3 regions of the Peribacillus sp. R9-11 genome follow, and region 3 is predicted to be linked to each of the others. Evidence: riboswitches for the same ligand, from Rfam matches in the RefSeq annotation. Region 3 holds a riboswitch; each other region holds the start of a gene.
What was found. Region 3 has a riboswitch for S-adenosylmethionine ahead of RE409_RS24640 (5-methyltetrahydropteroyltriglutamate--homocysteine S-methyltransferase). Riboswitches for the same ligand answer to the same signal wherever they lie in the genome.
Positions count from the first base shown of each region.

Region 1 (10,403 bases), 1.9 Mb from region 3:
GTCACCTGAAAACAGCATGCCATTACTGTGATTCAAATACACCATATGGTCCATAGCATGACCTGGGGTAAAGATTGGCTCCCACGTTTGGGTACGGGAATGAACAGCCCTCCCCAGCGGCTCAGCTTTGAAGCCATCTCTCCTTCCCCAAAAAGTTTTGCGATAATCAGGATATTCAGCATCCTTCGCACATACATCAATCGACACCGGATGAATATAAATTGGAACTTTTCTATGTTCCTGTATCCAGGAAGCACCGCCAGTATGGTCCTCATGATAATGCGTTAGCGCCACTAAATCGAAGTTGGCTGATTCATAGAAAGGGATAAGTTCTTCCAATAAAATTTGGGCTCCCGTATCAATCAATAGGCCGTCTGTTAAAAAAACATATACACTCATCCCCGACTTTATTCCTTCAGGGGTCCCTTGTACACAAACCACATCATTTATCGTCTTAATCTCTAGCATGGCTTCCCTCCTCATCAATTGTATAAAAATACCCCTTGTTCATTACAATAAATGTAATATCCCTCCATACTTTTGACAAGCAAATAGTATTTTCCTAGCAAAGACCCGTAGTATATTTTCCGGTAGAATCAAGGCACTTTTTGAAACCATTGTCATTGATTTAAGGTATTCTATTATGCAACTAAGAAAAGAAACAGCAAAAATCTGGCTTCGGTTAAAAGGAAGTTGTTAAGAAAGGGTACTCCGTATTTAAGTTTGGGCGATAAAAAAATTCACGGCTAATCATTAACGCTGAGTAACTATCAATATTACCGTGGTTGATAAAAAAGCTAAAGCATTCATGATACAGACTTTGAAACAATACTTTCCTGACAAAAAATTCACGTAATTATTAAAAAAAATCGACAAGCTGCTAAAAAGAACGAAGCTTATCTTACAAAAATCATGAAAAAGTATGGCTTTACGACCATTAACGATCAATGGTGACAATACCCCGATTCCAAAAGGTATGATTATCCAATTCTAGATTTACCATAAAAAAATTAATTAAATCACCAGAAAGTTATTCTAAAATTACAGAAACGATTGACAATATGTGAATTTACAAATAATATAGATTATATTAGAAAACTTGTAATATTCCAAAATAATAATTTACTTATCAAGAGTGACTGAGGGAACAGGCCCTGTGATGTCCGGCAACCGCCCCAATCGGGAACGGTGCTACTTCCTGCAGAATGATTACATTCTGAAAGATAAGACGAAATAATTTCGCTGCCTCTTTCTGAATGATAGAGGCAGTTTTTTATGTTTAAGGGGGAAGGCTCATGATTGAAATCCGATCAGTCCGAAAGGAATACATATCGAAAAATACCCGAGTTGTCGGAGTGGATAACGTATCTTTGACAATTCAGACTGGTGAAGTTTATGGGATTGTTGGCTACAGCGGAGCCGGAAAAAGCTCATTAATACGCTGCTTAAATTTGCTTGAACGTCCGACAAAAGGAAAAATCATTATTGACGGGATTGACTTAACGTCTTTATCAGGCAAAGAGCTTCGAAAACAACGACAAAAAATCGGTATGATATTTCAGCACTTTTCCTTAGTCAGTTCCAAAACCGTTTTTGAAAATGTTGCTTTCGCCTTGAAAGCCGCACACAAATCAAAGGGCGTCATCAAAAGTCGCGTTCTAGAACTGCTGGACATAGTTGGGCTTAGTGATAAAAAGGATGTCTATCCGGCCCAGCTCAGCGGAGGTCAAAAGCAACGGGTCGGCATAGCGCGAGCCTTAGCCAATAACCCTACTGTACTATTATGTGATGAAGCGACTTCTGCCCTTGATCCAACAACAACAAAAGCGATTTTACAGTTATTAAAAAAGATTAGTCGGGAACTTGGTATCACTATAGTATTGATTACCCATGAAATGGAAGTAGTCAAAGAACTATGCCATCGAGTCGCTGTCATGCAGGATGGCAGGATTATCGAAGAAGGATCTGTTTATGAGATATTTTCACAACCAAAGCAGCAGTTGACGAAGCAATTCATCAGCAGTGTATTGGATTTTGAGCTTCCCTCACACTTAATTGAGGAAAGCAAAGGAACGATTATTCAAATTCAATTTGAAGGGCCCACCGCCGGTGAATCGATTCTTTCCGATGCTCTACAAAAGTATTCAGTAAAGGGAAATATCTTGCACGGCAAAATTGAATATATTCAGGATGTTCCATTAGGAATCTTAATCATTGAATTAATTGGTGAGGCTGCTGAAGTTCAATCGGCACTGGAATATATAACAAATCGGACCAGTTCTGTGGAGGTGTTGAAACATGTCACTGTTTGATTCCGTCGTCAATATTTTACCTGACCTTAATAAAGCCTTTCTCGAAACAATCTATATGGTTGGAATCTCCCTTGCGGTAGCCCTTCTAATTGGTTTGCCACTTGGAGTATTGCTGTTTACAACGACCAAGAATTTAATCTTTGAAAATAACGTCGTGAATCGATCTCTCGGTTTCGCTGTCAATATTGTCCGTTCAATCCCGTTTATCATTCTCTTAGTCGCCCTCCTTCCTTTAACGGATTTGCTTACTGGATCAACGATAGGGCCAAGAGCGGCTTCTGTTTCCTTATCTGTATCCGCGATACCTTTTTTTGCAAGAATCGTTGAATCGGCATTACGCGAAATAGATAAAGGTGTGATTGAAGCTGCAATTGCTGTAGGTGCCACTCCATGGATGATCATTAAGGATGTACTTCTTCCTGAGGCAAAACCGGGAATCATTCAAGGGTTGACGTTAACGACCATTTCACTTATCGGTTACTCAGCGATGGCTGGGACAATCGGTGGGGGAGGAATTGGTGACCTGGCCATTCGGTACGGCTATTACCGTTATGACAACACAGTCATGATCACGACAATCGTCGTGTTAATCTGCCTTGTACAAATCATTCAAATGGTTGGTGACAAGGCCTCATACTTAGTAAATAAACGATAGAATCAGTCATTTTAACAATGATTTAATACAACATATTACAGGAGGAATTTCCAATGAAAAAAATAGCTTCTTTATTATCTGTTTGCGCACTAGCCCTTGGCTTGGCAGCTTGCGGAAGCGATAATGCTTCCCCAAAAACTGAAGACAAAAAAGAATTGAAAATCGGAGCAACTACCGGTCCTTACGCGGATATGGTAAAAGAGGCCATCAAGCCAGGCCTTGAAGATCTTGGCTACAAAATAGAAATCGTTGAATTCACTGACTATATCCAGCCAAATAAATCACTTGGTAACAATTCAATCGACGCCAATCTTTTCCAGCACAAAGTGTATATGGATAACTTCGCTAAAGAAAATGATTTAGAGCTTTCTGACCTTGTTATTGTACCGACAGCACCAATGGGTATATACTCGAACAAATATAAATCGTTGAAAGACATTAAAGATGGTACATCACTAGCCCTACCGAACGATCCAGTTAACCTTGCACGTGCACTTAAAGTCCTAGTAGATGAAGATTTAATTGAAGTCAAGCCAGATGTCGATCCCTTAAAAGTATCTGAAAAAGATGTAACAAAGAACCCAAAAAACATTCAATTCAAACCATTAGAATCGGCTCAATTGCCGCGTGCAACAGACAGCGTTGACCTATCAGCGGTCCCAGGTAACTTCGCTCTTGCAGCAAAAATGGATCTTCAAGATGCCCTTGTTTTAGAAAACATGCCGGATATGTATCGTAATGTTGTTGCTGTGAATACAAAAGATGCAGATGCACAATTTGCTAAGGATATTAAATCAGTAGTTGAATCAGACAAGTTTGAAGAAGTAATCGATAGCAAGTTTGCAGGCTTCGGAAAACCAGATTGGATGAAATAAGAAACCAAACCATAAAATTCAAGGCCTGCTCCCTTTTTGGGAACAGGCCTTGAATTTTTTCCGTCATACTTTGCGAAGATATCAATCAATGCAATTAATAAGCATTTGTAGTAGGGTTTTACATATATTTTATCATAGATGGATGCTCTCTGAAGGTTCGCATGTTTCTCGGGGAAAACACAATATAATGATATAGTTGTCAATAAAAGCGATAATCAATTATTACTAATTTCATTTTCTCGTTGTTCACACAGTGTCTCCTTGTTTAAGCCTAGCTACATATTGTTCAATTTTTTCGAGAAGTTCAACTGGATCGTTTGCGACAATGTTTACACCATTTACAACTGCAAACGGCTGCATTAAACATTGTCCGCAATACAACAAGCATCTATCCTCAATAACCTCTAGACCGCTACACTCCATTAATTTATCTTTAATAGTTTCCAACTCATCTTCAAAGTTACTAGGGCAGAACTTTACACTAATTTTCATATCTAATTCCCCTTTTATTTAGTTGCTAACATTTTAAGTAGATATACAAAAAATGTGCAAGAGTACACCTAAACGCAAATATGTTTTATCGCGTTAAAATGTTGCTACCATGATGGTCAACCGCGGTAAAACACATATTTGCGTGGTAAATTTTTATGTATTATGATGTGAACTATCACAGGCGGAAAATTAAGAAAATTCAGCTTTTTTTATGTAAAAAAAACGATTAAGGAGCGGTAAATATGACTAAAAAAACAGTTGGATCTTCTAAAGCAAAGAAAGAGGAATTGTTTCCGGTTAAGAGTGTCCATTACGTAGAAATCTATACTGGGAACGCAAAGCAGGCTGCTTATTATTACGCAAACGCTTTCGGATTCAAGCTTATAGCATATAAAGGACTAGAAACAGGCTCCCGTGACCGTGTATCTTACGTTATGGCACAGGGCACCATCCGATTGATTTTAACAGGTACTCTATCAGACAGCACAGATGTGGCTGAGTTTATTAAAACTCATGGCGAAGGAGTAAAAGATATCTCCCTTCTCGTAAAAGACCTAGAAAAAACATATGCGGGTGCTATTGAACGCGGTGGCATCGCTCTTCGAGAACCATGGGTGGAAGAAGATGAAAATGGCAAAGTAAGAAAAGCAATCTTAGGCACATATGGGGATACGATTCACACGCTTGTTGAGCCAATCGATTATAAAGGTGGATTTCTGCCAGGTTTTAAAGCTCGTGAGGACAACTTTGGAGCTCAACCTTCAGGCTTAATCGGTATTGACCACCTTGTTGGTAATGTGGAAGTAATGGATGAATGGACAAATTATTATGAAAAAGTATTCGGTTTTACTGTTCTGAAACATTTTGATGATGAAAACATTTCGACCGAGTACTCAGCCCTAATGTCAAAAGTTATGATGAATGGGACAGGACGGATTAAGTTCCCGATCAATGAACCGGCTGTAGGAAAACGCAAATCTCAAATTCAAGAATTCCTAGATTACTATAATGGTCAAGGTGTTCAGCATCTTGCCCTTTTAACAAACGATATCATCACCACAGTGGCCACACTAAAAGAAAATGGTGTTGAGTTTTTAAAGACTCCTGACACTTATTACGCAGACCTCGCCAATCGTGTAGGAGATATTGATGAAGATGTGAAACGACTTCAAGAACTTAATATCCTTGTCGACCGTGATGATGAAGGGTACTTGCTCCAAATTTTCACAAAACCATTAGTTGACCGTCCAACTATGTTTATCGAAGTCATTCAGCGTAAAGGTGCACTTGGTTTTGGCGATGGAAACTTTAAAGCATTGTTTGAATCGATTGAACGCGAACAGGAACTTCGTGGAAATATTTAATATGAACCGGCCATCTGGCGTAATACCCAGTATGGCCTCCTATTATAGGAGGTGTGAGGTTGTTGTTAACAAAAGTAAATGGAATGTGGAAAGAGGAAGCGCTCAGTCATTTTATGACCGAACTTATTGATTATGCAGGCCTGTTTCCACCAAGTGCACTTCCGCTTCCAGAAGCAATTTCAAATTATCATGCATATATACATGATTCAGACAGCTGGATGCTTGGTCCATTTGTTATTCCCGCTTCACGACTGAGTGAACTCGAACCATATAAAGATCAATTTAATGATCAATATCCACTTCGATTATCTGTTATTTTAACGAAACCCCTAGAAATTGAAACGGCTATGGGAGATATTCACCTTTTTTTAGAAACATATAAAACAGCTGGTACCATTGAGGCGATCGAAGTTCCGCTTCCAGAAAAAGTTGATTCTTCTTTCTTAGAGAAACTCGAAAAACAAACAGCCAGTTATCCGATTTATTGTGAAATAGCAGGAACGATTGATCAACTTCCATACACATTGGATACTATTCGCTTGATCAATCAAAAATCTTTGAAAAGTATTGGTATTAAAATGCGCATGGGCGGCATTACTTCGGATTTATTTCCTTCTGCCGAACAAGTAGCGATTGTTATTCATGAATCCCGAAAAAGAAATCTAACTTTAAAGTTCACAGCGGGTCTGCATCATCCGATCCGCCAGTATCGAAATGAAGTGGAAACAAAAATGCATGGCTTTGTTAACGTATTTACAGCAGCCCTACTTTCCTACTGCCATTCAATAGACAGCAAAATCATTGAAACCATATTGTTGGATGAGGATCCAACACACTTTTCGTTTACACCAGACACGCTTTCTTGGCGCAGTATATCTGTCAGTTCTTCTCAAATCAACAAAGCACGCACAGTCTTCGCTGCTTCTTACGGAAGCTGTAGCTTTGATGAGCCGCGTAAAGAACTTGGTGAACTGACTATTTTTAATGGGGAGGCACCACGATGAAATATTCTTTTATCGAAACAACACCGGAATCACATTTTCCGATTCAAAATTTGCCATATGGCATCTTTCAATTCAAAGACAAAGGCCCGCGTGCCGGTACAGCCATTGGTGAATATGTTCTTGATTTATCTGTAATTGACGATGCAGGGCTGTTAAAGGGGACCGGTGCAGAAGAAAAGAATGTCTTTTCCGCTTCTTCACTCAATCTATTTATGGAACTCGGCCGTCCCGCCTGGACTTCTGTACGTAAGAAATTACAATACCTTTTGGATGCGAACACGCCTGATTTACGTGATGATGAAGAAATTCGTTTAAAAGCGTTCCACCCATTGAAAGATGTAGAGATGCTACTTCCTGCAAAGATAGGAGACTATACAGACTTCTATGCCTCAAGAGAGCACGCGACCAATGTGGGGACTATGTTCAGAGGAAAAGATAATGCACTCATGCCAAACTGGACACACTTGCCGATCGGATATCATGGACGGTCCAGTTCTATCGTTCCAAGTGGTACAAAGGTGCGGCGCCCTTCGGGACAGCGCAAACCAAAAGATGCAGATCCAGTATTTGGTCCATCTATTCAGCTTGATTTCGAACTTGAAATGGGTTGGTTTATTGGACCTGGCAACCGCCCTGGAGAACCAATTCCAGTTAATCAGGCTGAAGATCATGTTTTCGGGCTAGTTCTCGTGAATGACTGGAGTGCACGTGATATTCAAGCATGGGAGTACCAGCCTCTTGGGCCATTTAATTCTAAGAATTTCGCTACATCAATCTCTCCTTGGGTTGTGCCGCTAGAAGCATTAGATCCTTTTCGCACACCTGGGCCGCAGCAGGAACCGGAGCCGTTTCCATACTTACAGCAAACAAAAGATGGCGCATTCAATATTAACCTTGAAGCTCATTTGACACCAGAAAACACAGAACAATCAACCAAAATTACGAATACAAATTTTAGCTATCTGTATTGGTCGATTGCTCAACAGGTGGCTCACCATACCATTACTGGATGTAATCTACGCCCTGGTGACATGCATGCATCTGGTACTATCAGCGGTCCTAACCGTGAAGAACGTGGCAGTCTGCTTGAACTTTCATGGCGTGGCACAGAGCCACTTAAACTTAACAGCGGCGGTAAACGAAGCTGGATTGAAGATGGAGACAAGTTGACTATCAGTGGCTGGTGCCAAGGAGATGGATATCGAATTGGTTTTGGTGAAGTAAGCGGTCAAGTTTTGCCGGCCCTTTCAGAGGCAAAGATTTTAGGTACGCAAAACGTGAAGAAGTAGCACCTATATATAAAAGATGACAGCTACGGAAAAGGAGTTTAGTCAATGACACATTATGTTAAAATGGGCCGCATTCCACATAAACGTCATACTCAGTTTCGTAAGGACGATGGAAGCCTATATTATGAGCAATTGATGGGCACGAAAGGTTTCTCTAGTATTCAGTCACTCATTTATCATATCAATCAGCCTACACAAGTTAAGAAAGCAGCAAAAATTCGTGATGTTCATTATGAACTTGAAGAAAAAGATGCGTTAATACATCGTCATTTCCGGACTTGGAATACAAGTGTAGGCGGTGATTTTCTAGAAGCCCGCAAAATTTTCCTGGCTAACGATGATGTAGCTCTCGGCGTTGCACGCCCTAATAAGCAGATGGATTATTTTTATCGGAACGGTGAAGGTGATGAATTGTTGTTTGTTCATGAAGGCACGGGCAAGATTGAAAGTATTTTCGGCGATTTAAGTTTCGGACCTGGTGACTATCTTGTCATTCCAATAGGCACAACATATCGTGTAGTTTTAGAGTCAAAGGAAGCTAGATTTTTCATTGTTGAATCAAATTCCTCTATTGTTCCTCCAAAGCGCTATCGCAATGAATTTGGCCAACTCCTTGAGCATTCACCTTATTGCGAGCGTGATTTCCGGACACCAGAAAAACTGGAGCCGAAAGATGAAAAAGGAGAATTTGAAATACGAGTGCGAGCACAGGGTATGATTACATCCTATACGTATGATTTTCATCCGCTTGATGCGGTAGGATGGGATGGTTACCTCTTTCCTTATGCGTTCAGCATTCATGATTTTGAACCGATAACAGGGCGCGTTCATCAGCCACCGCCAGTACATCAGACGTTCGAAGCGCATAATTATGTTGTCTGTTCATTTGTGCCGCGTATGTATGATTACCATCCAGATGCCATTCCTGCTCCTTATGTCCACAGCAATGTGGACAGTGATGAGGTTCTATACTATGTTCATGGTAACTTCATGAGCCGTCGAGGTATTGAAAAAGGCTCACTTACCCTTCATCCAAGCGGTTTGCCACATGGGCCGCATCCAGGCAAAATTGAGGCAAGTATCGGTAAAAAAGAAACACAGGAACTAGCCGTCATGGTCGATACATTCCGTCCCTTGTATATCGTAAAGGACGCACACGATATAGAAGATGAAGAATATATGAGCAGCTGGCTGGCAAAATAATTGCTGATAATATCTTAATACCTTACTGAATCTATCATGCACATGATTGAGCATCTCCCCAAATAGATCGATTCTCCCATTATTCTTAATATATTGCCGGAGTAAGATTTCCCCTTGCCCCGGCATTTTGTTTGTAACCTACTTTGTCATTACAAGTGGGGATTACAAAAATGACCCCGATTCAAAATCGAGGTCACAGCATCAATAGTATAGGCTCTTTATGCTTGAATGATAGGGTATATTCAAATCGTTACTTTCTATTTACTCATATTTAATGCGCTTACATTTTTAGCTGATTTATAAATATCTTTCTTGTTAAATAAGTATGGCTTAAATTTCCATTCGGCGAACATAACTAGTTGGTCATCATAGTGGTCACTTATCGTTCCATCTTTTTTTACAAATCCAATTTGACCAGGCGGTGTGATGTTAAAGCCACTCGGCCCTTTCGGAGTCATTTCAATATAATGATTTTCACTTCCACGATTCATTTCAATAATTGGAGTCATTGAGCCATACCCGTGGGGAATACCAATCAATGATTTTTCACCAAAAGTCATCGTTTTTATAGGCATACGCCATTTTTCTGCTTTTAACCCTTTTTCTGATTGCAATTTAGCAAGTACTTCGTTTGTGCTTTCCATTATTATTTTTTCCTGATCTACGTTCACCCATTTATAGTTTGTAGATTCCTTGCTTAATATTTTATATGCTAATGAAGCCCCATAGCGATGATCGGTAATTTCTTTCGTTATTCCATAGAAGTCTCCCAATTCATCCCTAAAGAGTTTATCATGGAGATTATTCCACCATTCATCAAAGAATGCCGCAATCCCTGCATCATAATATCCATCTTTATTTTCGTCTTCTTTTAGATTATTCCATTCCTCCAGTTTTTCAATTAAATAGGTGTAGTTCCAGTTGGTTGATTTATTCTTGTCCAACACATCAATCAATAACGGTTTAAAGAGGTTTGCTCGTAGCTGTGCAAAGCTTGCCGTATAATTAATTTCATTAATATCTTCTAATGTAACTTTCCCTCTCGCTTCCATCCCATTGATATATTGTTGGACTCGATTATCCTCGCCCCAATAAAAACTATATTCACCATTTACCCACTCTTTAGAAGGCTTATTGTTCCAATTAACTACATAGCCATTCTTCGGATTGATTACATGAGGGTTCTCTTTAAAAGGAATAAAACCTTTC
Region 1 is NZ_CP133763.1:1,280,562-1,290,964, reverse strand. Features, by position in the region: gene RE409_RS06180 (MBL fold metallo-hydrolase) at 1-468, opposite strand, end outside; SAM riboswitch class I at 1,124-1,230, shown strand; gene RE409_RS06175 (methionine ABC transporter ATP-binding protein) at 1,296-2,312, shown strand; gene RE409_RS06170 (methionine ABC transporter permease) at 2,299-2,967, shown strand; gene RE409_RS06165 (MetQ/NlpA family ABC transporter substrate-binding protein) at 3,021-3,842, shown strand; gene RE409_RS06160 (DUF1450 domain-containing protein) at 4,089-4,334, opposite strand; gene hppD (4-hydroxyphenylpyruvate dioxygenase) at 4,577-5,698, shown strand; gene RE409_RS06150 (hypothetical protein) at 5,758-6,702, shown strand; gene fahA (fumarylacetoacetase) at 6,699-7,991, shown strand; gene RE409_RS06140 (homogentisate 1,2-dioxygenase) at 8,037-9,194, shown strand; gene RE409_RS06135 (penicillin acylase family protein) at 9,452-10,403, opposite strand, start outside.
Region 1: linked by a shared signal. The riboswitch ahead of RE409_RS06175 (methionine ABC transporter ATP-binding protein) and the one ahead of RE409_RS24640 (5-methyltetrahydropteroyltriglutamate--homocysteine S-methyltransferase) in region 3 are both predicted to bind S-adenosylmethionine.

Region 2 (10,403 bases), 1.6 Mb from region 3:
AACGGCATGGACTCACTGACATCCTTGTATACGTATGTTATAACAAATGAATGTAATCGTTTTTTCTGCTTCTTCATCCGCAATCTCATTCAACCTAGTTAAGTCGTATCCAACTGTTCAAAGTTCAGGTAAAATAACTATATCCGGATTAGATTAGACGGCGTTTTCTATCCATTTGTACTGCGAAATGAAAGTTAATATAGGGTTATCCAAAGGCATATCCATTTGGTGGAAGGAGATTTTCCATTTCATTTTTTAAAACCTCTATATGTAAAAAAACACTTTACAAGACTATGATAAACATATATCATTTGTGACTAGAATTTCAAGAAATTTCAGAGAAGGTGTTTAATGATGCAATTCGAAAAATCCAGACAGCTTCAGGAACTACCCAAGCAGTTTTTTGCTTCTCTAGTTGCAAAAGTTAAGGCAATTACAGAGCAAGGTCATGATGTCATTAATTTAGGGCAGGGAAATCCTGACCAGCCGACGCCAGAGCATATTGTGAAAAGTTTGCAGACTGCTGCAGAAAATACAATAAATCATAAATATTCTCCTTTCCGAGGACATCAATACTTAAAAGAAGCTGCGACTGTCTTTTATGAACGTGAATATGGTGTCAAGTTAGATCCTAATAGTGAAGTGGCTATTCTATTTGGTGGAAAGGCAGGACTTGTCGAACTTCCACAATGTTTATTGAATCCCGGGGATACGATTCTGGTACCTGATCCAGGCTATCCTGATTATCTATCTGGTGTAGTTTTAGCCCAAGCAAAAACAGAATTCATGCCTTTGACAGAAGAAAATGATTATCTTCCGCATTATGGAGAAATACATACAGAAACCCTTGAAAGAGCCAAAATGATGTTCTTGAACTATCCGAATAATCCAACTGGAGCATCAGCAACTGAGGGTTTTTTTGAGGAAACCGTCTCGTTTGCGAAAGAACATTCAATTTGTGTGGTTCACGACTTTGCTTATGGAGCGATTGGATTTGATGGAAAAAAACCGATTAGTTTCCTTCAAGCAGAGGGGGCAAAAGATGTAGGTATCGAAATATATACTTTATCTAAAACATATAATATGGCAGGGTGGAGAGTGGGCTTCGCTGTTGGAAATAAAAGTGTCATCGAAGCTCTTGAACTGTTGCAAGATCATCTTTATGTAAGTCTTTTCCCTGCAATTCAAGAAGCAGCGGCAAGTGCGTTACTAGATTCACAAAGTTGCGTAGAAGAATTAGTGAACAAATATGAAGGGCGCAGAAATGTTTTTATTGATGGATTACGTTCCATCGGCTGGGATGTCCAAGCTCCTAAAGCATCTTTCTTTGCATGGCTCAAGATTCCTGAAGGTTTCACGTCCGAGAGTTTTGCTGATTATTTATTAACGCATGCTCACGTAGCTGTTGCTGCTGGAAATGGATTCGGTGAATTTGGAGAAGGATATGTTAGGGTGGGGTTACTTACTTCTGAAGAACGGCTTCAAGAAGCAGTTGAACGGATTCGCGCATTGAATTTATTTGGAGAATAGTGGAAGATTCCAAGTTAGCTACCGTTAAATTGTTGAAAACTTATTGACAAAGTATGGATTACCTGTCAGAATACAAAATAAATTCTTAATCTTTTGATACTTGAAGTTTAAATATATCAGCGTTTTCTTATTTTGAGCAGGTGGAGGGACTAGCCCTATGAAGCCCAGCAACCGACCGTAATTCCATTGCGAAATGGGGCGGAATTCTTCGCCGGATTTTTTTGGAATCCACAAGGCACGGTGCTAATTCTTGCAGCTATAAGCTGGGAGATAAGAAGATGGCTTTTTTAAAGCCTCTTCTTTATGAAGGGGCTTTTATTGTTTTAACATGGATTAACAGCCGAAGATTCCATTCTCCATATATCGAGGTAATAGGAAAATGATGGAAACCGTATTAGCCAGATATTAGAATACTGACTTCAAGACTTTACTAACGTTTAATAGGAGTGATCAGATGAGCGAGATAATCGCTACTTATTTAATTCATGATTTCAATGGCGAACATGAGAAAAAAGCCGAGAGTATTGCCTTAGGTTTGACAGTAGGAACATGGACGGACCTGCCTCATTTGGTCCAGAAGCAGTTGGAGAAACATAAAGGACGTGTTGTTTCCGTCACCCCTCTACCTGAAGCAGAAAGAGCAAACCGTTTTTTCAATCGTAAGGTGTACCGTTCGATGATAAAAATTGCCTACCCGTCGGGAAATTTTTCTAATGATTTACCGGCTATTCTCACGACAGTATTCGGTAAATTGTCATTGGATGGGGAAATCAAACTGATTGACTTGGATTTTGTTGGCGATATACACAAGGCTTTTCCAGGACCTCAATTTGGGATTACAGGTATAAGAGAAAAGATTAACGTATTGGACCGGCCTCTGGTGATGAGTATTTTTAAAGGGGTATTAGGACGGGATCTCTTATTCCATAATGAGCAGCTGAAACAACAAGCATTAGGAGGAGTCGACCTGGTAAAAGATGATGAGATTCTCTTCGATCAGGAGCAGACCCCATTCATTGATAGAATAAGAACGGGCAGACAAATTTTGAAAGAAGTCTATGAAACAACGGGCCATCGAACTTTATATGCTGTCAATCTATCAGGTAAAACTTTTGAATTATTAGAAAAGGCAGAGCGTGCAGCAGAAGCAGGTGCCGATGCCTTATTATTTAACGTTCATACATATGGATTGGATGTACTTCAAGCTTTGCGTGAAAACGATCGTATTAATCTACCGATCATGGCTCACCCTGCATATAGCGGAGCAGTAGCTTCATCGTCATTTTATGGTGTCAGCTACGCGTTATTGCTTGGAAAATTAGTAAGACTATCAGGTGCGGATTTATCTCTATTCCCTTCTCCATATGGAAATGTGGCACTTGAGAAAGAGGAAACATTAGCGATTGCTGAAGCTTTGACGAAAGATGAGCCGTCATGGAAAAAAGCCTTCCCGGTTCCTTCAGCAGGTATTCATCCGGGAATGGTTCCTAATCTAATTAAGGATTTTGGGAAGGACAGCGTAATTAATGCAGGCGGTGGAATCCACGGACATCCCGACGGAGCAAAGGGCGGGGCAAAGGCTTTCCGTTCTGCTGTAGAAGCTGTTCTTACAGGCAAGGCATTATCTGATGCGGCTTATGAAGATGAAGCACTAAGCAAAGCACTTGAGTTATGGGGAGGCTTGTAAGGAATAATGAAACCGATTATTTTTTGTGATTTTGACGGAACAATTACTAACTCAGATAATATCATCGCTATCATGAAAAAATTTGCACCTCCGGGATGGGAAGAGCTAAAAGACGGTGTTCTTCAGCAAAAAATCAGTATATCTACAGGAGTTGGGAAAATGTTTTCCCTGCTTGACAGTAGTCTAAAGGAAGACATTATTCAATATGTGAAGGATACAGCCGGCATTCGCCCAGGGTTCAACGAATTTGTGGATTTTACAAAACAAGCGAACATACCTTTGTATATTGTAAGTGGCGGTATGGACTTTTTTATTGAACCGCTTTTAAATGATATATTGCCTTCAGATTGTGTTTATTGCAACAGAGCTTATTTCAATCAGGAAAAGATCTTAATTGAGTGGCCGCATACTTGTGATAAACAATGTAACAATGATTGTGGTTGCTGTAAGCCATCTATAATGAGGGAAATTACAGAAGCAGATGATTATAAAATTGTTATTGGAGATTCGGTGACTGATTTTGAAGCGGCAAAGCAGGCTGATTTTGTAATCGCCCGTGACATACTGCTTGAGAGGTGCAGAACAGAAGAGATTCCCCATCAAGGATTTGAAACGTTTTATGATGTGATGCACATTTTAAAACAGCAGATGGAGGTAAAAGCATGAAGAACCATACTAAAAAGTGGCAGGAATTAGCGGAAATTAAGGCTGAACTTGCCGAACGGGATTGGTTTATGGGGACGAGTGGGAATTTATCCATTCGCGAGTCTAGAAGCAGTTCCTTTTATATTACGGCAAGCGGTAAGGATAAACGGAAGCAAACGGATGCGGACTTTTTACTAGTGGATTTAAAAGGAATCCCAGTTGAGAAAACAGAGCTGAGGCCATCTGCTGAAACTCTGCTTCATACAGTGATTTACGAGAAAACTAATGCGAACTGTGTACTCCATGTCCATACTGTAGAAAATAATGTGATTTCTGAATTATATGGAGATGAAGGGGAAGTGACTTTCCGTAATCATGAAATTATTAAAGCGACAGGGCGATGGAATGAAGATGCAGAGTTTAGAATTCCAATAATATACAATCACGCTGACATTCCTTTGTTAACTGAAAAGTTCAAGCCACATGTTGAAGAAGACTCAGGAGCGGTGCTTATTCGCAATCACGGAATCACGGTTTGGGGGAAAAGTGGACTCGAAGCAAAAAGAATTCTAGAAGCATGTGAATTTTTGTTTCAATACCAACTGTTGCTCAATCAGCAACAGGCATTTGCAGGTTCGATAAAATAAAAACTCATAGAGGAGGAATAGGTAATGGCTACAATTAGATTCCATGAAACAAATGAGGTTATTGAAAACAGTGAACAGGTAAAAGATTTTTTAGAAACACAAGGTGTTATATACGAACAATGGGATATATCGAAATTACCGTCCCATCTGGTAGAAAAATATGATCTAACGGATGACGATAAAGATGAAATCCTTGTAACGTTCAAATCAGAGATTGCAGAGATTTCTGAAAGACGCGGATATAAAGCACATGATATCATCACACTATCCGATGCAAACCCAAACTTGGATCAAATGCTTGAAAACTTTAAGCAGGAACATCATCATGAAGATGATGAAGTACGTTTTATAGCAGGTGGAACCAGTATCTTTGCTATTGAAGGCAGTGAACAAAAATGGTTTGATGTACGACTGAATCCTGGAGATTTAATCAGCGTACCAGAATCGACGCGTCATTACTTCACGTTAGCAGAAGATAGAAAAACTGTAGCTGTCCGTATCTTCGTAACAGCAGCAGGTTGGGTTCCAATTTACGAAAAAGACGAAGTTCAAGCATAAATCAATTGAGAAAAACCAGCTATCGGGCTGGTTTTTTTATATGGCCTTCGCGGGTGCTTTAGAAGGGCAAGTATGATAAAATTTAACGGAATTAAATTTAGCTGGATTATAGGAGCAGATACGAATGAAAACAACCGAAGTGTACATATTAGGTGGTTTTCTCGGTAGCGGGAAAACAACGCTTCTTCGAAATATATTAAAGCAGGAAAGTGTAGCGGGTAGAAAAGTGGCCGTGCTATTAAATGAGCTCGGCAGTGTTTCAGTGGACAGCGGTTTGATTGGTGATGATGTACCTCTGAAGGAGCTGTTTGACGGTTGTATCTGTTGTACAATTCAGGATAAGCTCGAAGTTCAGCTGCATGAATTGTTGACGGAAAATGATTTAGACGCCGTTTATATTGAAACAACAGGTGCTGCGCATCCAGTTGAAGTGCTGGATGGTATTATGTCACCGCTATTCGCGAAAAAACTGGAATATAAAGGGATTATAACAGTTGTTGACTTGTTGAGGTGGCGCGACCGAGATGAGCTTTCTCCACAGCTACGCCAGTTGCTTGCTGAGCAAATCCATCATGCGGATTTCATTTTATTAAATAAAGCGGATCTAGTAAGCGAAATGGAGGCAGCCCAACTTATTTATTCCATTCAAGGTCTGAATCCTGAAGCTGTATGTTTATTGACAGAGTATGCAGCTGTCTCCTTGATATCTTTGCAACAGATGCAAAGGAAACAGCATAAAGTCCATCAAAAACTGGATGTCCAGAGCCATTTGCATTTAACGGCCGTTGTTCATACATTTGAAGGGGCAGTGGTACAAACCGACTTTGAAGATTGGCTTAGGGCACTTCCAGAAACGGTCTATCGAATGAAAGGATACATTTCCTTCACACATTCACAATACCCTCATTTATTTCAATACTCATACGGAATGCCAATGTATATGAATGAAATGATAAAAATGCCACTAAATATCGTTATTATCGGTGAGAAATTGGATAAAGAAATGATGATTAGTCAGTTAAAAGCTTTGGAAGCAAAAGCACCACATTAAACGATTACTGCCGATGAAAGAGGGGAAAAGAAAGTTAACTTTCTTTTCAAGGAGGCGGTATTTGTGCCCTGGAATAAAAACGATTACCCTGATTCAATGAATAATCTTGATAAAGATGTCCGAGAAAAAGCAATTGAGATTGCGAATGCCTTACTTAATGAAGGCTATAAGGATGGAAAAGCTATTCCAATTGCCATTGACCGGGCCAAAATGGCTGTCAAAAAAGATTGAAAAATGGTCAGACCCCATTAAACGGGTCTGACTATTTTTATTGCTGCAACCCACCAAAGGCTGCAAATGTTTTCTCATCTTCAATTAACCCGCATGCTGCACATTGCACACGAACTTCAGGACCATTATAAGCTAGATGGAATGGCTGAAGAGAATCGTTCGAGTATTGTTCAACAATCTCACCGGATTGCGGATCCTTTTTAACAGGTGTTGGTATTTGCTGAATGAGATTGAAGCGAGATTTATTTGTCCGGCAATTCGGACAGCGGTATACTTGAGACATTATACTCACTCCTTTTTTGAATTTTTAAAAGTGTAATCGTATTATAAAGGTAGTCTTTACGAAAATGATTCTTAATATGTATAAATTAGTAATGGATGGAAGGGATAATTTTATGAAAGAAACGGTCATGAATGAAGCATTATTGGAAGCATATATAAGTATCTGGAATAATCGGAAGATAACAAATGGGGAAGGGGGAAAAGTGTTATCAGAACTTATCCGACGTGAACTTTTAGATGAAAACACCCATCCTCGTGCCCGAAAACCAATACTTGAAAAGTTTTACCTCAGCATTAAACGGGTGATGGAATCTTCGCTTTCTGATGAGAAAAAGAACGCAATCGTTATGGCCTATGTTACGGAACTCGAAAGGCTCTCATCCTCGAAGTAAATATCACAAGTGAATGTTAGTTAATATTCTTTTTTGTTTCATACTTTTTTCACAACTCATTGTTAAAATTTAAAAAAAATAGATATTTTATGAATAAGGAGCCGAAAATATGAAGTGGGGTGTTGCGCTTTTGTTTGCCGTCATACTACTTAGTGGGTGTAATAGAAGTGATACATATACAAAAATAAACAAAGATAAATCTTTTTTGGCGACAGTCAATATTAAGGATACGTCCCTTACATTCATAGATAAAAACTATCAACCTTTTGCCAATTGGGATATTTCAGAACCATTTACCGGAGCATTGCTCCTAGCAGATAAAGATACTATACTTCTTTATGGAAAAGAGATGGAGAAAATCCAGGTGTTTTCATTATCAGCCGGAAAACTGATAGACAGCTGGGAAATAGGGAAAGGGATTGTCAATATGCTGTTGCTTCATGACGGAAAAAGCATCGTGGCAGTCAATCAGTCGAATCATTCCATCTATTTTTTAAATGATAAAGGTGAGGAGCAGGATATAGTCAAGGTTGGGAAAAGCCCATTGACCGTTCTTCAAGGAGAGAAAGCGAATCGCTTGTATGTCATTAACTTTGGCGATACCAAATGTTCGGTAATCAATCTGGAGACGAAAAAGGTGGATATGGAATTTCCGATACATAGTTCTTCAACAGGCACCTTATTAAGGGAAGAAAAGGATGAAGTTTGGATAGGCGGCCATGGTGTTGGAGACAAAGTAGAAGAAAATCTCTATATTTATTCGGCAAAAACGGGAGAGTTGAAGCAAAAGTTGAAGGCCCCAACTATGCCGATAAAGTTCATTGAGAATGCTGAAGGGATTTTTATCCTCAGTCACGGCACTAGCTCCTTATATAAATTGAATGATCAGTATGAAGAAGTGAAAAGCAGAGTGGTCGGCGTCAATCCTTTTGAAATGGCGAACTTTAAACAAGACGTGATTGTGGCGGGATATGATAGTGATGAAGTGTATGTAGTGGATGCTGAAACAGTCGAGGTTAAAAAAACCATCAAAGTCGGTCAAGGTCCATTTCAATTGATGTTGAGGGAGTAGATAACATGCACGGTTACACCATTTTAGTCGTTGATGATGAAGAAGATATGCGTAATTTAGTTGAAATGTATTTGCTTAACTCAGGGTATCGATGCCTTCAAGCTGCAAATGGTAAAGAGGCTATAAGTCTGGTTGAAACATATGAAGTCGATTTAATCCTTTTGGATATCATGATGCCAGAAATGGACGGTTTTTGCGTCTGTGAAAAAATCCGTTCAAGTTCGGATGTTCCTGTAATTTTTGTTAGTGCGAAAGGTGAAGAATGGGATAAGGTAAAAGGGTTGAAGCTCGGTGGGGACGATTACATTGTAAAGCCATTTAATCCGGGTGAACTCGTAGCAAGGGTGGAAGCGGTATTAAGAAGAACAGGGAAAATCTCATTGAATGAAGAAAATCAAACTTCCGTCCGATTCGGTAAAATCAATTTAAACCTCCAATCAAGAACGGTTCTGCTAGATGGGAAGCCAATCAATTTGACCTTGAAAGAGTTTGAATTGCTTCTATTTCTTATGCGTCATAAAAATCAGGCACTAAGCCGTGAACAACTACTTGAAAATGTTTGGAGCGGAGAATATGGAGGATCTTTACGTACGGTCGATACCCATATCAAAACGCTTAGGATGAAATTGAGGGCGGCCGATTATATTCAAACTGTCTGGGGAATTGGTTATAAGATTGAGGAAAAAAATGAGTAATAAGTGGTCATCACTCTCTTTTAAACTATGGCTAACTATTATTACAGCAATCATTCTTTCAGTGTTGTTCGCTTATTCTCTTTCTCAATATTATTATAAAAATTTGTATGTGGAAAAGTTGAAAACCGATCTAGTCAATGAAGCTTCCTTACTTGGAGCGGACTATTTCGGAGGTGAGATCAGTGATGCTTTCAAACAACAAGTTGAATGGTTTAACAGTAAAAGTGACAGCGAGGTCTTTGTCGTCAATAATCCAAGGGAATTAAGTGCCTGCCTTCCCTTTGAAATCAATTATGACACCCTCATTTCTGCAGAAGAACGGCAAATGCTCTTAGATGGAAAGGTTGTTGAAAAAGAGGGGTATGAGAAAAGGTTTGAAAAGAACATCGTAGCGGCTATCATTCCCTTGATTGATGAAGACCGCCTCGAAGGTATCATCTATACATATATTCCTGTAGACTCGATTACAGATTTACTTAAGGAATTTGCTGCAAAATGGATGGCAGCCGTTCTCTTATTCTTAATTGTTTCCATTTTATTGACAACAAAATGGTTGAAAAAGCTAGTCAGTCCGATTAAGGAAATCGAGACAGCTGTCCATCGTGTCTCAGAGGGAGATTATGACATACAGATTCAGGTAAAGAGCCATGATGAAATAGGGAATCTAGCACATGCTTTTAATGAAATGGCCAAATCCATTCATTTAGAGGAAGAAAGAAAAAAAGAGTTTCTCGAAAATGTTGCCCATGAACTACGGACGCCGTTAAGTTACGTGAAAGGTTACACGCAGGCTATATTGGATGGTGTTGTGAAAAATGAGGAAGAAGAGCAAAAATATCTTCAACTTATTTCAAGGGAAGCACTTAGGCTACAGCGGCTTGTAGGTGATTTGATGGACTTATCTAAATTGGACAGTGATCAATTCACTTTAAATAAAACTCCGATTGCCTATGCACAATTCATTGAAGATGTACTTGCCAAATATGAACCGATATTAAAAGAAAAGCAGCTTGGTTTAGAGCTCGAACTAGATCCGGATCCAATTATACTAGGAGATGAAGGAAGGATAGAGCAAATCCTTCATAATGTCTTTGATAACGCCGTTAAGTATACGAATCCAGATGGATTCATCAAAATTACTTTAAGACAGTATAAAGGAGATTGCGAGCTCATAGTCACTGACACGGGCAACGGGATTCCTGCAGCTGATTTACCTTATGTCATGAATCGCTTTTATAGAGTAAACAAAGCACGAAGCCGATTTGATGGCGGATCGGGGCTGGGTCTTTCCATCGTGAAAAAATTGGTGGAGCTACAAAATGGTAAAATTGAAATAGAAAGCAGGGAACATACAGGTACAAAAGTCAGCATTGTGCTTCCGACCATAAAAGAAGATTGGACTTCATAAAAAAGGGGAAACGTTCAATGATAAAAAAGATAATGTTATTATGTACAGCTTTAATCTTGTTGGCAGGATGTGGCAAGGAAGAGGAAATTCCGAAAATGCTAAATGTCGAGTTAACTGTCGATCCTGTTCAAGGAGAAATAAATGAGCCGGTAAAGTTTCAGGCAAAAGTGACTTATGGGGATGAAGAAGTGACGGATGCGGATGA
Region 2 is NZ_CP133763.1:3,436,693-3,447,095, reverse strand. Features, by position in the region: gene RE409_RS16650 (nitrilase-related carbon-nitrogen hydrolase) at 1-77, opposite strand, end outside; gene RE409_RS16645 (pyridoxal phosphate-dependent aminotransferase) at 352-1,530, shown strand; SAM riboswitch class I at 1,655-1,807, shown strand; gene mtnW (2,3-diketo-5-methylthiopentyl-1-phosphate enolase) at 1,985-3,217, shown strand; gene RE409_RS16635 (2-hydroxy-3-keto-5-methylthiopentenyl-1-phosphate phosphatase) at 3,224-3,883, shown strand; gene RE409_RS16630 (methylthioribulose 1-phosphate dehydratase) at 3,880-4,509, shown strand; gene RE409_RS16625 (cupin domain-containing protein) at 4,534-5,067, shown strand; gene RE409_RS16620 (CobW family GTP-binding protein) at 5,192-6,118, shown strand; gene RE409_RS16615 (DUF2188 domain-containing protein) at 6,182-6,349, shown strand; gene RE409_RS16610 (hypothetical protein) at 6,387-6,632, opposite strand; gene RE409_RS16605 (hypothetical protein) at 6,709-7,023, shown strand; gene RE409_RS16600 (YncE family protein) at 7,133-8,095, shown strand; gene RE409_RS16595 (response regulator transcription factor) at 8,101-8,790, shown strand; gene RE409_RS16590 (sensor histidine kinase) at 8,783-10,198, shown strand; gene RE409_RS16585 (FixH family protein) at 10,216-10,403, shown strand, end outside.
Region 2: linked by a shared signal. The riboswitch ahead of mtnW (2,3-diketo-5-methylthiopentyl-1-phosphate enolase) and the one ahead of RE409_RS24640 (5-methyltetrahydropteroyltriglutamate--homocysteine S-methyltransferase) in region 3 are both predicted to bind S-adenosylmethionine.

Region 3 (10,403 bases):
TTCCGATTGGACCGATTTTTGCTATTGTGATTGGCTTAATCGTTATTCTATCTCAAAATTTTCAAGCGTTTTTTTCAGACCACATTGATTGGGGCAGTGTAATAGCTGCATACCTAGGAATCCCACTTTTCCTTGGTCTATGGTTTGGATATAAACTGGTAAGGAAAACTAAATTCGTTAAACTTGAGGAAGTGGAGTTTGACTTTGACAAAAAATACGAATGATAATGCTTTAAGTAAAATCAGCCGGACAACGTTGTTTTAAGTTGTCCGGTTTTTATTTGTCTATATGTAAAACAGCTATGTGCATGTAGGTTTATTTATCTTCGCCATTCAAAATTTTTATTTAAAGCCGGGAGCGGGATTCCTGGCCTTTTTTATTTTGCGATAAATGGAAATTAATACAAATTCAAAGAGGGATGTTATATGATAAACGTAATCTCTATGTGTGTTTTTCTATAAAATTAGCTAAAGGAGACTCTATGTATCATTCTAATCTCTTTCAAATTTTTTAAAAAAAGCAAAGGAATGCATGCTAGTACGACGGGGGAACTGCCATCTTCGAGAAGAGAAAGCCAGACTTTAACCGTTTGAAGTATCTAATCCTAGAAAAGGAAGGTGCGCGCTTATGACTCTATTGACTAATTTGAAAGTATTGGACTTTTCAACGCTACTGCCCGGACCATTTGCCACTTTGATGCTAGCTGATTTAGGAGCAGATGTTTTGAAGGTAGAAAGGCCGGCAGCAGGGGATTCATGGGGTGTGAATCAATATCTTAACAGATCAAAGCAATCGATTACCCTTGATTTAAAACAGTCGGAGTCCATCGAAGCCGTAAAAAATTTAGTGAAAGAATACGATATCGTCCTTGAACAATTCCGGCCAGGTGTCATGGAGCGCTTAGGGCTGGGGTACGAGGTTTTAAAACAAATCAATCCGAAGTTAATTTATTGTTCAATCACAGGATTTGGCCAAACCGGTCCATACAAAGACCGCCCGGGTCATGACATCAATTATATTTCGATTGCAGGATTATCAGGCTATTCCGGTACGCAAAAAGACGGCCCAGCAAAGAACGGAACGCAAATAGCTGATCTTGCAGGAGGGTCATTGCATGCTATTATCGGTATTTTGTCCGCAGTCATTTATAGAGACAGAACGGGGGAAGGCCAATACATCGACATCAGCATGACCGACTGCAGTTTCGCTTTAAATGCCATATCCGCACCTCTGAATTTACAAGGGGGCATGGAGCTTGAGCCAGAGAAATTGATGTTAAACGGAGGGTCATTTTATGACTTTTACGAAACGAAAGATGGGCGTTATTTTTCGGTAGGAAGCCTGGAGCCTCCATTCCGTAAAGCTCTATGTGAAGCAATCCTCAAGCCCGAATTGTATGAACTAAGCTTGAGTAGAGATGCTGAGAGTGGAAGTAGATTTAAAACAGCTGTCCAACGTGCTTTTCTTGAAAAGAACTTTGATGAATGGAAAGAAATATTTGCTGATTCTGAGGCCTGTGTAGAACCAGTACTGACTTTTACCGAAGCGACCAATCATCCCCAACTTAAGGAACGGGGCATGATTGTTGAAATACCTGACGGAAAAGGAAGCATCCAGAAGCAAATTGCCTGTCCAATCAAAACATCGGTTTTTACCCCTGATTATAAACATACAGGGCTGAAGCCAGGACAAAGCAATGAAGAAGTTCTCCGCACCTTTAATCGCTAAATAAAGAAACGGACCTAGCTAAAATGATATATATATTTAAAGGCTGTCACTTTTCCAAAATCTTTTTGGAGAGAGATAGCCTAATTTTTTTGAATTCAATCTTCGCTGCAACGACGCTGCAACATTTATGAGGCCGAGCTAAATGGAGGAAGGACGAAATAAGTAGGAGAAAGGTCGAAATAAGTGGATGAAGGACGAATAAAGCGGAGGAAGGACGAAATAAGTAGGAGAAAGGTCGAATTAAGTGGAGGAAGGACGAAATAAGTAGGAGAAAGGTCGAATTAAGTAGGAGGAAGGTCGAATTAATCGGAGGAAGGACGAATAAAGTGGAGGAAGGACGAATAAAGTGGATGAAGGACGAAATAAGTAGGAGGAAGGCCGAATAAAGTGGATGAAGGACGAATAAAGCGGAGGAAGGACGAAATAAGTAGGAGAAAGGTCGAAATAAGTGGAGGAAGGACGAATTAAGTGGATGAAGGTCGAAATAAGTGGGAGAAAGGACGAATTAAGTGGGAGGAAGGACGAATTAATCGGAGGAAGGACGAAATAAGTAGGTGAAAGGTCGAACTAAATGAAGAAAGTACGAAATAAGTGGAGGAAGGTCGAATTAATCGGAGAAAGGCCAAATTAATCTTTTATCAATGAAAGCAACAAGACGTGTGTGCTAAAAATTACCAGTTACAACTAGCATTTACCGGGTATCAGAGTATCATCCTTCAACAAAGGATTTATAAGAAAAAGCTCTAGATAGGAGGATGATAATAATCTTTGGTCTCTATGATATCATTAAATTTCTATTTTCTTTTTTTCTGATTATGCCAATCGTTACACTGATACATTTGAGCGGGCATATCTTCTTTGTTACGATCTTCGGAGGATCAGAAAAGAGAATCTTGATCGGATGTGGGAATAAACTTTTCTCCTTTTGTAACATAGAGGTGAGGAAATATTATTTTTGGAATGGGACATGCGAGTTTAGGGGATTGAAACATGATAATCGATTGACGAATATGCTGATTTATTTAGGGGGCTCTATCTTTAATTTAGTCAGTATGCTAATCATATATAGCTTAGTGTATCAGAATATCTTGGAAAGCTCAGTAATATGGTACCAATTCATATATTTTTCCTTCTATATTATGTTTTTCTCCTTGTTTCCAATGTATTTCTCGGACGGGTCGCCTAGTGATGGGAAGGCTGCAGAATTGGCCTTGAGGAACAAGTTGGAAGATAGGGTGACTGATGATATATTGGTGAAGAAAATGGATGATGATGATAGTTGCAAGTAAAAAGGGACGTTCTTGATGAACTGCACCCCAATTGTTAGACAACATCTAACAATTGGAGGTGCAGTTTTTTTGACTAAATATACGATAGACGAAAAATTACATGCAGTTTTAGAGTACTTGGAAGGGAAAAAATCCTATAAATCCATCGCACAAGAAAGAAATGTAGGTCTATCCCCTCTGAAGAGATGGGTCGCTCGCTATCTAGAACATGGGATGGAAGGAATTGCTTCATCCTATACAAATTACACTCTGCCCTTTAAACTAGAGGTACTTAATTATATGAACGAATATGGGGCATCGATCAGCGAGACCGCTGTACACTATAATCTTCCTTCCGATTCTACACTTTTGAAATGGTCAAATCAGTTGAAGGAAGGAGGTATAGACGCCCTTAAACCAAAGAAAAAGGGGCGTCTATCCATGAAAAAAGAAACCAAAAAAACATCACCAGCTAAAGGCTCTCAAGAAGCACTTCTTGCCGAATTAGAATACTTACGTGCAGAGAATGCCTATCTAAAAAAGTTGAATGCCTTAGTTCAAGAAAAGGAAGCCCTACAAAGAAAGACAAAGCGAAAGTAGTCCATGAACTAAGGAAACAATTTGATTTAAATCTGCTTCTATCCATTTCTAACATGGCACGGAGTACATACTATTATTGGGTAAACGCCTTCGGGCGTGAGGATAAATACACAGAAATGAAATCCCTTATCGAAGAGATTTTCCATACGCATAAAGGGCGCTATGGGTATCGGCGTATCACCCTAGAATTACGTAACAGAGGTGCTCGCATCAATCATAAAACAGTTCTCCGATTGATGAATGAACTAGGATTGAAGTCTTTAGTTCGCATGAAGAAATACCGTTCGTACAAAGGGAAAATCGGCAAGATTGCACCCAACATTCTAGCACGTGATTTCAAGGCAACAAACTCAAATGAAAAATGGGTGACAGACGTCACAGAATTCCATCTAGCTGGGGAGAAACTATACTTATCGGCCATTCTTGATCTGTTTAATGGAGAAATCATCGCCTATAATGTCGAATCTCGGCCTGTTTATCCCCTCGTTTCCAAAATGCTGGAGAAAGCCTTTGACCGCTTGGAATCGAAAGATTCACCCATTCTTCATTCAGATCAGGGCTGGCATTACCAGATGAAACAATATTCGCATGATTTGAAAAGACATAACATTACACAAAGCATGTCCCGTAAAGGAAATTGTCTCGATAATGCGGTCATAGAAAACTTCTTTGGCCTATTAAAATCAGAGTTACTTTATCTTCAAGAATTTGAAAGCATGGAGCATTTCAAACAAGAATTAGAAGAATATATCCATTACTACAATCATCAACGAATCAAGGTAAAATTAAAAGGCATGAGCCCGGTAGAATTCCGGGTTCATGCCCTCAAGGCTGCCTAATTAAATAAAGTGTCTAACTTTTTGGGTTCACTTCATGATGCTCGTTCTTTTTTTGTGCTTGGATGAAATAGAATAGGGTAAAGACGTAGGAGAACCTCATAAACTTTTTCGCGCTTTCGCGGTAAAGTGCTAAAAAAATCCTTTGACTATTATCAGAATATTCCTTATAATATTCTACATTATAGAGACGGGATAGGAGATTAGTAGGATGAAAGATTTTTTCAGTAAATTACTAACTGGAATGAGTATAGGGATTGTTGTTTCCTTAATTCCAAATGCTTTGTTAGGGGAAGTACTTAAGTTATTGATTCCTCATTTTCCAGTATTACAACATATATTCGATATTACAGTTTTTGTGATGAGTTTGTTACCTGTTATGATTGGTGTGATGGTAGGGATTACATTTAAGCTAACATCTATACAAACAGCAAGTGTTGGGATCGCGGCAATGGTCGGTAGTGGTGCTATTCAAAAAACGGCTGATGGTTTATTTGCCCTAAATGGTATTGGAATCGTTATTAATACAGGAATTACAGCCGCACTGACTGTGTTATTTGTTCAATTAATTGGTGACCGATTAAAAGCATATTCCATTTTATTGATGCCGACTTTAAGCATATTAGTGCCAGGGATGATTGGGTATTTAATTCTACCATTTGTGAAATCTTCCACTGGTTTACTGGGAGTCGCTATTTCAAATGTGACATCATTACAACCAATTATAATGGGAGCTATTATTTCTGTTGTGTTCTGTCTCATAATTTTGTCGCCTATTTCAACAGTAGGGGTAGCCACTGTGATCATGCTTTCAGGTATCGGCTCTGGTGCGGCTAATCTAGGCATTGTTGCAGCAGGCGTTGGTCTGGCCATTGCAAGTTATAAAGCAAACTCCCTTGGAACGGCATTAGCACATGTATTAGGCTCACCAAAAATTCAAATGAGAAACTTCTTCATGAAACCGAAGATCGCTTTTCCGATGTTGATCACAGCTGCGATTCTTGGTGCTTTGGCCGGTCTGTTAAATATTCAAGGCACACCCTATAGTGCTGGGTTCGGTTTATCAGGTCTAGTTGGTCCATTAAATTATATGAAACTGGCTGAAGGTGGATGGGTCGTTGAGAATGTAGCAATCATGCTAAGTACTTTCTTTATTCTTCCGATTGTATTGAACCTAGGTCTTATCTATATATTCTCGAAAAAATTAAAACTGATTAAAGCAGAGGATTATAAATTGCATTTTGATTAATAACTCAAACTTCCTCATGAAATAGAGGATGCTGATATATAGACAATATAGAAAGAGCAACGCTTTATTTGAATGCGTTGCTCTTTCTATAATATTTCTTTATTCCCAAACTTCTTTCGCTACATCAACAATAAATTTCAACTTTTCCCATTGTTGTTCTTCCGTTAGCTTATTGCCATGATGGGTGGAAGCGAATCCGCATTGTGGACTTAAGCATAATTGTTCGAGTGGCACGAATTGTGAAGCTTCTTTAATACGAGCTATAACTGCTTCTTTGTCTTCGATTTCTCCATTTTTTGAAGTGACGACTCCTAGAACAACTCGTGCTCCGCCATTTGGAATGTATTCTAACGGTTTGAAATCTCCTGAACGGTTATCGTCATATTCCAGGAAGAATCCATTTACTTTTTCTTTTGCCAATAATGTTGGTGCGATACGTGCATAGCTTCCTTCAAACGCCCACGTTGATTGATAGTTCCCGCGACATAAGTGTGTCGTGACGACCAAATCCTCTGGTTTTCCCTCCAAAGCCCCATTAATTACGCGCAATGCTAAATCAATTAATTGTTCTCTAGAGTATTTTCCATCTTTGAACTGAAATTCTGGAGAGGAAAGTCTAGCAATATAAACATCATCCAATTGTAAGTAACGTACACCAGCTTCATAAAAGGCCTTTAAAGCATATTGATACGCTTTAATGATGTCATTTGCATAGTCTTCGATATCAGGGTAGATGTCTTCATTATAAACACCCACAGCAAATAATTGATTGGGACTAGGAATGGTTTGTTTCGTAACAGCACGTCCGGCAACGATTTTGTTCAATTCAATAAAGTCATGAATGAAGGGATGTTCAGGATTGAATGAAACCTTCCCAGTATTGCGAATATTGTATCTCTCTGTTTCCACGCCATCGAATGTGAGACCTTTTTCAGTTACATACCCATCGATTCCATTTAAATGCTCTAGGAAGTCAAAGTGCCACCATGTGCGTCTAAACTCACCGTCCGTTACTACCTCTAATCCAACTTCAATTTGCTTATCAACAATCCGCTTGATTTCTTCCGTTTCAACTTCGTGAAGTTGCTCTGCAGTAATTGTGCCGTCTTTAAATTGCTTTCTAGCATCATGTAAATTATCCGGTCTTAATAAACTCCCGACGTGATCTGCTCTAAATGGTGCCTTTGTTATAGTGATTGACATGTTTCATTCCTTCTTTCTTTTTATAAAATAAAAAACCTCTTCTTTTAAAAAAAGAAGAGGTGTTGGCTACTAAGCAATTTACTCTTCTTATCTTCAAGTTTTTACACTTCTGGAATTAGCACAGTACATTAAAGTCTGTTGCTGAGGTATCAAAGGGCCAGTCCCTCCACCTCTCTTGATAAGAGTTGTCTATTAAATTAAGTATGACTATACAGATAGTTTTAATAAAGGTCAAGGGTGAAAGGTGTAAAATTTAGAATATGCCGATTATTCACCAGGACCTTGCATGTTATGAAGGGTTAACTACATTCGTGAAGACAGCATATGCTATAACTGACGTTCCATATGGAATGAAGTTACCTGTAAGTTAAGTTGGAGGGGGAAAACCACGATGAATACGTTCAATCCATCTAATATTTCCGGGAATGGTTTACCGATAACGTTAACTGCGTCTATGCTAGAGCGAATTATAAAGATGAAATCAGGTGAGCAGGATGTTAAAGTCGAGATTACGCCAGTACATATAGTGCTTTTCGGAACGACGGAAGTGAAAAAAATGATGTTTAAGAAAAACGTGCCTTTCCGTATTACATTAAAACCGATTCACGTGGAAAAAAGAACGATTTCATTTGAATTAGTAGAAATGAAGCCTATTGATAGGAATTTTATTAACCAAAAGATATTTAACAGACCGCCATTTTTTGAATTTGAAAATAGAATGATCAAAATGAATTTTAATGCTTGGAACATCGTGAAAAGAATACCCGTGGGCACTATTAAATCGTATGAGTTGGTGGAAGGTGCATTAAAAATTAAACTTTCATTATGATGAATTGAAGAAAGGGTAAGCAATTAAGGAAATGATAGCATTCTTACCTGTACTATTTTAAAGGGGATACCAGGTATGTTAGTGTAAGGATATGGTAAAGGACGATTCTTCAATAAGAAATATTGTGTTTGATAAATCAAGTTCTTTAAAATATACTAAATAACTAAAAGTTTTGAGTTTTTCCGGTAGATAAGGGGGAAAATGAATGGACCAGAAAATTTTGCCTGCTTCGGCAAGCATGAAGGATTTCGAAAGATTTCTAGAAAGTTCCTATGAAATAGGTGTGTTTCTTGATTTGCATATATCACAATTGAAAAATGTAAGCTTAATGGCAAAGCAGCATAATAAGAAAATGATTTATCATGTCGATTTAATTCATGGTATTAAAAGTGATGAATACGCTACAGAATTTATTTGTCAGGAGTATTGCCCATATGGCCTGATTTCAACAAAATCCAGCGTGATTTTGAAAGCGAAGCAAAAGGGTGTTATTGCCATTCAACGAATCTTTTTAATTGACTCACATGCGTTAGAGAAAAGTTATAAGCTGGTACAGAAAACAAAGCCTGATTATATCGAAGTTTTGCCTGGCGCAATGCCTTGGATGATTAAAGAGGTAAAGGAACGCTTACAAACTCCTATCTTTGCTGGAGGGCTCATACGTTCTTCAGATGAAGTCCTGAATGCCCTTGAGGCAGGAGCTTCGTCAATCACGACTTCAAAAACTGAATTATGGGAGATGTTTTAATTTCAGATAGGAGTTGATGTGTGATAGAGGAAAAAAAATACAGAAAAAATCATTTGTTTTTATATAAATTAATTGACAGCGTTTTCACTACCTAGTATATTTACATTACAAGTTAATACATGTGACGGAGATTAGGAGATTCACACCAGACATACTCATTTTTTGAGGAAAGTTCTGCTGTGAATCTCCTTTTATTTGTTGGTAAGGCATCATTCTATAAGAGGAGGGGTTATGTATGACTCCATTTTGGGGAGAAGTAGTAGGCACGATGATTTTAATTTTATTTGGTGCAGGTATTGGGGCAGGATCTTCCTTAAAGGGATCTTATGCCAAAGATGCAGGCTGGATTGTCATCACGATTGCATGGGGACTGGCTGTTACAATGGGTGTCTTTGCAGTGGGTTCCATAAGCGGAGCACATTTAAACCCGGCTGTTACAGTAGCATTAGCTATCAATGGAGATTTTCCTTGGGCTGATGTGCAAGGGTACATCGTGGCGCAAATGATAGGGGCAATTATAGGTGCGACTCTTGTATTCCTGCATTATTTGCCTCACTGGAAAGCTACGGAGGATCCAGGTACAAAGCTTGGTGTGTTTGCAACCTCACCAGCTATCCCACATACTTTTTCAAATCTATTAAGTGAAATGATTGGTACATTCATCCTTGTTCTTGGCTTATTATTTATTGGAGCCGGCAAGTTTACAGAAGGTCTGAACCCATTTGCTGTCGGTTTATTGATTGTTGTTATCGGGATGTCGCTCGGAGGAACAACAGGCTATGCCATAAACCCTGCACGTGATCTTGGACCTCGTATTGCTCACTTCATGCTGCCAATACCAGGTAAGGGAAATTCGAATTGGGGCTATGCTTGGATTCCGGTTGTTGGCCCGATTGTCGGTGGAGCACTTGGAGCTGTCTTCTATAAAGCAGTCTTTTTAGGTGAATTGACGACAGTCTTTTGGACTGTTTTAGGAGCAAGCCTAATAATATTGGTATTAGCATATACTTTTGGAAAAAAGCAGTCGCGTGAGTTAGAAACTAGCAACATTGCTAGTTAAATTAAAAAGGGGGGAAACACATTATGGAAAAATATATCTTATCATTGGATCAAGGAACAACTAGTTCACGGGCGATTTTGTTTAACGAAAAGGGCGAGATCGTCCACTCGGCCCAAAAGGAATTCACACAGCATTTCCCTAAGCCAGGCTGGGTAGAGCATAACGCCAATGAGATTTGGGGATCAATTTTAGCAGTGATTGCTGGTGTACTATCGGAATCTAGTGTAAAGCCTGAGCAAATTGCTGGTATTGGAATCACTAATCAGCGTGAAACGACAGTCGTTTGGGATAAAGAAACAGGAACCCCTGTGTATAATGCGATAGTATGGCAGTCCAGACAAACTAGCGAAATTTGTGATGAATTGAAAGGAAGAGGTCTTAATGATCTGTTCCGAGAAAAAACAGGATTGTTAATAGACGCCTATTTTTCCGGTACAAAAGTGAAGTGGATCCTCGATAATGTGGAAGGAGCTCGCCAAAAAGCAGATGAAGGCAAGTTGTTATTCGGAACCATTGATACCTGGCTGATTTGGAAGCTATCAGGAGGCAAGGCCCATGTAACAGACTATTCTAATGCTTCTCGGACATTAATGTATAATATTCATGAGCTGAAATGGGACGAGGAGCTTCTGGAGATATTGACTGTTCCAAAATCAATGCTACCAGAGGTTAGACCTTCTTCCGAAGTGTATGCCCATACGATCGAATATCACTTCTTCGGCCAGTCGATTCCAATTGCAGGAGCAGCAGGTGACCAACAGGCAGCATTATTTGGCCAAGCTTGTTTTAATGAAGGAATGGCTAAAAATACGTATGGAACAGGTTGTTTCATGCTTATGAATACGGGTGAAAAGGCTGTCAGTTCCGAGCACGGGTTATTGA
Region 3 is NZ_CP133763.1:5,066,931-5,077,333, reverse strand. Features, by position in the region: gene RE409_RS24665 (amino acid permease) at 1-224, shown strand, start outside; gene RE409_RS24660 (CaiB/BaiF CoA transferase family protein) at 628-1,728, shown strand; gene RE409_RS24655 (hypothetical protein) at 2,484-3,017, shown strand; one part of gene RE409_RS24650 (IS3 family transposase) at 3,087-3,531, shown strand; one part of gene RE409_RS24650 (IS3 family transposase) at 3,531-4,435, shown strand; gene RE409_RS24645 (PTS sugar transporter subunit IIC) at 4,644-5,681, shown strand; gene RE409_RS24640 (5-methyltetrahydropteroyltriglutamate--homocysteine S-methyltransferase) at 5,781-6,884, opposite strand; SAM riboswitch class I at 6,969-7,069, opposite strand; gene RE409_RS24635 (hypothetical protein) at 7,276-7,713, shown strand; gene RE409_RS24630 (glycerol-3-phosphate responsive antiterminator) at 7,919-8,461, shown strand; gene RE409_RS24625 (MIP/aquaporin family protein) at 8,697-9,521, shown strand; gene glpK (glycerol kinase GlpK) at 9,545-10,403, shown strand, end outside.